Regions from separate parts of the Paenibacillus sp. YAF4_2 genome, predicted to be linked through region 1. Evidence: riboswitches for the same ligand, from Rfam matches in the RefSeq annotation. Region 1 holds a riboswitch; the other holds the start of a gene.
The links. A riboswitch is a leader RNA that binds a small molecule or an ion and turns the genes downstream of it on or off. The one in region 1 is predicted to bind FMN.
Positions count from the first base shown of each region.

Region 1 (3,416 bases):
TTGGCTTCGACCTTGGCAACGGCGCAGCGAAAGAAGCGATCAAAGAAGCGCTTGAGCTTTCGAACATCGAGATTCTGGGCGTTCATTCCCATATCGGATCTCAAATCTTTGAAGTAGACGGCTTCCGCATGGCAGTTGACAAAGTAGCAGCATTTGCTGTTGAAATCCGTAATGAGCTTGGCCATACTTTCCAAGTTATCAACCTTGGCGGCGGCTTCGGCATTCGTTACGTGGAAGGCGATACACCACTTCCAGTAGCGCAATATGTTGGTGCAATTACAGACGCGATCATTACGAATTTCACAGCTGCAAACTTCCCGCTTCCTGAGATCTGGGTTGAGCCAGGCCGCAGTATCGTAGGCGATGCTGGTACAACACTGTACACAGTTGGCACAATGAAAGAAATCCCTGGCGTTCGCAAATATGTTGCAGTAGATGGGGGTATGATGGATAACCCGCGTCCTGCCCTGTATCAATCCCGTTACGAAGCAATTCTGGCTAACCGCGCCAATGAAGCGAATGTTGAGACGGTTACAATCGCTGGTAAAGCTTGCGAGAGCGGCGATAAGCTGATTATTGACCTTGAACTGCCTAAATCAGAGACAGGCGACCTGCTTGCCGTGTTCTGTACTGGTGCTTACAACTACGCGATGGCGAGCAACTACAACCGCTTCCGCCGCCCTGCAGTTGTCTTCGTAAAAGACGGTCAATCTGACCTCGTTGTACAACGTGAATCGCTTGAAAATATCGTGTGCAATGACGTTATTCCGGCAAGACTTCGCAAATCGCTTGCTAAGTAAGGGCGAAATTTGGTAACGTAGTCTTATTCGGATATAGAAAGGTAGATGTTAGAAATGGCTAAACAAGCAAAGATCACACTTGAGAACGGTGCAGAGGTTATTCTCGATCTGTTCGACCAAGATGCTCCAAAAACAGTAGAAAACTTCGAAAAGCTTGTAAACGAAGGTTACTATAACGGTCTGGTATTCCACCGCGTTATTCCTGGCTTCGTTGCACAAGGCGGCTGCCCTAATGGTACAGGCACTGGTGGTCCAGGCTACACAATTAACTGTGAGATCAACCCGAACAAGCATGAGCGTGGTACACTCGCAATGGCACATGCCGGCCGCAACACAGGCGGAAGCCAATTCTACATTTGTTACCAACCACAGCCGCATCTTGACGGCCAACATACTGTTTTTGGTAAAGTTACAAAAGGTATGGAGCATGTTGACGCGTTCAAAGGACGCGACAAAATGCAAAAGGTTGAAGTTTACGAAGCTTAGTGTTAAGATACTAACAAAATTATAGTTATTGTGGCTTACCTTCGGGGCGGGGTGAAATTCCCAACCGGCGGTGATCGAGCGGCGTCTGCACAACTGGTTTACCAGCGTGCGGCGCTTTCTCGTCAGTCCGTGACCCGGGCCATTCATGACAAGAGCGATTCCTCGCATTGTTATGGACGGAACGGTGGACCTGGTGCAAATCCGGGACCGACAGTATAGTCTGGATGGGAGAAGGGGACACATTCGATACGAATACGCTGACATGCTTATTTCTTTTCTTGTGCATATTTTCACAAGGGGGTAATAGGTTTGTTTGAAATATAATAAAGTATAGATTTATTTATACTGTGTTTATATTTCACCGGCGAAACGTTATCTGCACCCTCCGATGGAGACGGCGCAGCCGTTTACGCTTGAATAGCTTATTTTTGTTATTTTCGAATGATATTTTCCCACCCCCGTTGGCTAAGCTGGCTAATGGGGGTGTTTTTGCATTTATGGAGATTTTAAATGATTCTTATTATATGAGTCTTGCGCTTGAAATGGCCGCAAAAGCCTCAGGGCAAACCGGTATCAATCCGGTGGTTGGTTGTGTTGTTGTGAAGGAAGGGCGGATCATTGGTATTGGCACCCACTTGAAGCGTGGAACAGGCCATGCCGAGGTTCATGCCTTGCAAATGGCTGGAGATGAAGCGGAAGGGGCTACAGTCTATGTTACGCTGGAGCCATGCAGCCACTTCGGGAAGACTCCACCATGCTGTGAACGCATAATCAATGCCAAGGCAGCTCGGGTTGTAGTCGCAACGACAGACCCTAATCCACAAGTTGCGGGACGAGGCATAGCGCGTCTTCGCGAAGAAGGGATTGAGGTTGAAGTTGGCCTCCTGGAAGAACAATCCCGCAATATGAACGAGAAGTTCAACAAATACATTACGACTCGCCTTCCATTCGTCACACTTAAGACAGCCAGCACGCTGGATGGGAAGATCGCTTCCCATACAGGTGACAGCCGTTGGATTACGGGTTCAGCAGCGCGCGAGCAGGTACATACGCTGCGTCACCAGCATGAAGCGATCATGGTGGGGATTGGCACTTTGCTTGCTGATGATCCGCAATTGACAACAAGATCGGCAGTTCCAGCCATCCACCCTATCCGAATTATCGTAGACAGCCAGCTTCGTATGCCGCTGAATGCCAGAGTGGTGACAGACGGATTGACCAGAACAATTGTCCTCACATCGGATCAGGCAGAGCAATCCCGAGAGGAAGCTTTGGTTGCTGCTGGTGTAGAAGTTATCCGCTGCGGCAATGGTCAGCAGGTTGATCTAGCTGAAGCGATGCGTAAGCTGGGTGAACTCGAGATCGGATCGATTCTGCTTGAAGGCGGCGGCAAATTGAATGGTGCTATGCTGGAAGCGGGATTAATCGATAAAATCATAATCTATATGGCAACGAAAATTATCGGCGGCATCGAATCTCCCGGAACATTCACTTTCGCCGGTTTTGAGAAGATGGCTCAAGCGATTGAACTAGAGAACGTGAAGGTCGAGGTGGCCGGCGAAGATATTTGTATTTCCGGATATCCCGCTTACGGCAATGAATAGAATGGGGGAGTGCCCGTGTTTACCGGCCTGGTTGAGGAAGTTGGCACATTAAGACGGGTTAAAAAGCAAGGAGAAGCGATGGTGCTTACCGTGGAAGCATCCCATGTGACGGAAGGCGTGGCGCTTGGGGACAGCATATCTGTGAATGGTGTATGTTTAACCGTAATCGCATTTGATCGCACTTCCTTTGATGCGGATGTCATGCCTGAGACATACCGGAAGTCGAACTTGCAGCAGCTTCGTCCTGGCCAATCCGTTAATCTTGAGCGGGCAATGCTCGCTGGAGGCCGATTTGGCGGGCATATCGTTCAAGGGCATGTGGACGGGACCGGGGTTATTACAGGCCGTGAGACGGATGCGAACGCGGTTGTATTCGCTATTCGTCTTGCAGATGATGACATGCTTCGCTATGTCATTCCGAAAGGCTCGATTACGATTGACGGCATTAGCTTAACGGTTGTTGGTACAAATGCGAATGGGTTTTCCGTATCCGTCATCCCGCATACCCTTGCAGAGACAGCCTTGC
Region 1 covers NZ_JBFRCT010000002.1:594,645-598,060, forward strand. The annotation lists gene lysA (diaminopimelate decarboxylase) at 1-800, shown strand, start outside; gene AB4Y93_RS06835 (peptidylprolyl isomerase) at 855-1,286, shown strand; FMN riboswitch at 1,320-1,526, shown strand; gene ribD (bifunctional diaminohydroxyphosphoribosylaminopyrimidine deaminase/5-amino-6-(5-phosphoribosylamino)uracil reductase RibD) at 1,784-2,890, shown strand; gene ribE (riboflavin synthase) at 2,906-3,416, shown strand, end outside.

Region 2 (3,416 bases), 320 kb from region 1:
CTGAATTCAGCCTGATCGCTGCATTCAGCATCGCGGTTTGACCACCCTCATACGACAAAAGGATGCTGCATTCCTCATCGACGCCTGTCTCACCGAGCTGTGCTGTGCTTAATACTTGCTTTGGATTCGCACCAAGTAACATAGAAGCAAAGGATAACGGATAAATACCAACGTCAAGGAGCGCGCCGCCGGCAAGTGCCGGGTTAAACAATCGTCCTTCAGGGTTCACTCCTGTACGGAAGCCAAAGTCTGCTTTAATCAGGCGTACCTCGCCAATTCGGCCTTCAGCAATCCATTCGCGGACTTTACGGATAACTGGCAGGAATCTTGTCCACATGGCTTCCATCAAGAAAATCTTATTCTCTCTGGCGAACTGTACAACTTCCTCTGCTTCTTTCACATTTACCGTAAATGGCTTCTCACAGATTACTGCTTTGCCTGCACGCAGACACTTTAGTACATGTTCCTTATGCGAAGGGTGCGGCGTTGCTACATAAATAATATCGATCTCAGCATCATTAACTAGTTCTTCATAGCTGCCATAGGCACGAGCAAAGCCGAACTTTTCTGCAAAAGCTTCCGCCTTTTCCTTTGAACGGGACCCAACCGCAGTAAGCTCCACATCTTGTGCATGTGCCAAGTCACGGGCAAATTGGGATGCAATCCAGCCTGCTCCAAGAATACCCCATTTTATCGTTTTATTCTCCATCATTCCTACACCTCCAACCGCAGTATATCAGCATTTCACCTGATGTGAAAGCGGTTTAAGACTCAGAATCCATTCCTTAATTCTGCTGTCTCGAAATGAAGTATAAGGTAAACCATATAAATACAAAGCCAACAAGTTGAGCCGTTGTAATCACTTGCCCGAATACCGTCCAGTTGAGCAGCACGCCCACCATCGGAAAACTAAGCTCGGCAATGGTTGCATAAGACGCCTTAATAACACTTAACCCTTTATAATAAACAAGCAAACTGAGAAGCCCCGGCAGCAGTGCTTGCAGCAGCAGATTGACGATAACAGCCGCAAGATCAGTCCCCTCGGACATCTTCCATGCGGCCCCTTCGGACCAAGTAATGACCAATAACAAAGGTAATGCCAGCATGAAGCGAAGCGATGTAACCGTCTCATATTTCATGCTGCCAAGCAGGTAACGCCCCATCACCGTTGAGCCGCCCCATAATGCAGCTGCACCAAGTGACAACAAGCTGCCTACCTGAACAAATTCGTTCATATGGCCAAATGGGAGAGAAAAGCCAAACGTAAGCAAGTATGTCCCAACAAGCGCGATTACAAGCAGTGGTCCAATCTTTGCTGGCAGCAGTTCTTTCAGCAGCACCCTTGCCAACACGATGGCAAACAAAGGCTGCAGCTTCTGCAAGAGCAGTACGGCATTGGGGTTTCCGTGCGCGAGCCCTTGCGTGAACAAGATCGTCGCCAGCGCCGAGCCTCCCCAAGAAATAAAGAGCAAAGCACCTAATTGACGGAGACGGACTCCTCGCAGCTCTGCACGATGTTTCCATAATACGGGCGCCGCGGCAAGGAACAAGATCACATGCTCCAGCAATACGATTTGTGTGGAAGTGAGTGTTTTTAACAAAATAATACGAAATACCGGATCAACGCCCCATAGCGCTGCCCCCAGTACGACCAGCCAGAATTCTGCCCGGATTGGTGTTTTTGTCCGAATCATTGGTGCTGCGGTAACGTTGTTCATCTTAATTACTCCTTCTGAATACAGGACGAGAGCAAAAAAGCCCCGACTCACGCTTATCGCGCGAACCGGGGCCAACTTAAATAAACATGCATATCAGCGGTTTCCCGCCTACTGCAAGCTTAATCAAGTGATCTTCTATCATCCGGACTATACCGTCGGCCTTGGAGTTGCACCAAGTCAGTCCCCTTGCTGTTGTCAGCTCAGGGAGTCGCGGGCTTTGCTTACGCATCTTAATAGATAGATAAACATTTACCGCCGGTCAGGAATTTCACCCTGCCCCGAAGATCCTTATTCCGTTTTTTTTAATTGATTGGATTGAGTATAACGCCGTTTATCCGAGTTGTCTAGTGTGAATAGTAAGATTTAGAAAGCGTTTATTTCTTTAATGCCGCTCTAACGAGAGGAGCAACTTTTTTCGCCAACAGCTCAATCGAATTTGTGACTTGGGAAAGCGGCATACCCCCGATGTCCATCTGAGCCATAAACCGGGAATGACCAAACAGCTCATGCTGTGAAATAATTTTCTCCGCAATCAGCTCAGGGCTGCCTATAGCAAGAAACTGGGCAAGCATTTCGAACTCCTCCCACGAAAGTGGTTTTCCACTTTCCTTGCCGCCCATAAACTGCGAATAATAGGTGCTGTAACCTACGAAGAATTCATCCAATGCCTGCTCTGTTGTCTCCGCAACATAGCAATGACCGGTAATGGCAACTCGCAAATCCTCCTGCCCATATCCAGCAGCAATGCCCGCTTCTCTATAACAATCGACCAAATGCTTGTATTTGGCCGATTCTCCCCCAAGCAGCGCCAGCGCCATTCCTGCCCCTTGTTTACCTGCGAGGGCTGCACTTTCTGCCGTACTGCCAACACCTACCCATAGCGGAAGCTTTGGTTGTGCCGGGCGTGGTGCAATCTCCGCTTCATCAAGAGGTGTTCGAAGTCGGCCGCTCCATGTTACTCGTTCAGACAAATTGAGCTGATTCATTAATTCCAGCTTCTCTGCGAACAGCTCTTTATAATCATCCAGTTCGTAACCGAACAAAGGAAAAGATTCAATATAAGCACCACGTCCGGCGATAATCTCCGCACGTCCATCCGAGATGAGATCAAGCGAAGCAAAGTCTTCGAACACTCTTACCGGATCTGCAGTACCAAGTACCGTTGTTGCACTCGTTAGTCGAATGCGGGATGTAGCCTGTGCGATCGCTGCCAATACAACCGGAGGTGAGGATAGTACAAAGTCCAGCCGATGATGTTCACCAACCCCAAATACATCAATCCCTGCTTCATCAGCGATAATAGCAGCCTTAATAATTTCTTTCATTCGATCTCCGGCATTTTTTAATTCCCCGCTTTCGGAATTAACCGCAAGATCACCTAGTGTATAAATACCAAATTCAAATTGTCCGTTATTCTGTGATGAATCCATCTGTTTGTCCTCCTCAGCAAAGCTAAACGTGATGACATCATCTAATGATTAGCCATGCTTCCGTCCCTATCCAAATACGTAAAGTAAGTTATATACGTATAGTAAGTGACCTATCTAAGTAATTGTGCCTAATATTACAGCTTTCGTCAAGCAAAGCCGCAAAAAAAAGAAGCAGCCAATTCCGTGCAGGCGATGCAGAATAAGGATTACTCCATCTGCGCGGCATACCATTGAATTGTTCGCTTGAGCCCTTCAGTTAGTATGTACC
Region 2 covers NZ_JBFRCT010000002.1:275,812-279,227, reverse strand. The annotation lists gene AB4Y93_RS05280 (Gfo/Idh/MocA family protein) at 1-709, opposite strand, end outside; gene AB4Y93_RS05275 (DMT family transporter) at 786-1,718, opposite strand; FMN riboswitch at 1,845-2,008, opposite strand; gene AB4Y93_RS05270 (LLM class flavin-dependent oxidoreductase) at 2,093-3,148, opposite strand; gene AB4Y93_RS05265 (hypothetical protein) at 3,355-3,416, opposite strand, start outside.
Region 2: it holds a riboswitch for FMN, as region 1 does, so the genes downstream of both, AB4Y93_RS05275 (DMT family transporter) here and ribD (bifunctional diaminohydroxyphosphoribosylaminopyrimidine deaminase/5-amino-6-(5-phosphoribosylamino)uracil reductase RibD) in region 1, are expected to answer to the same signal.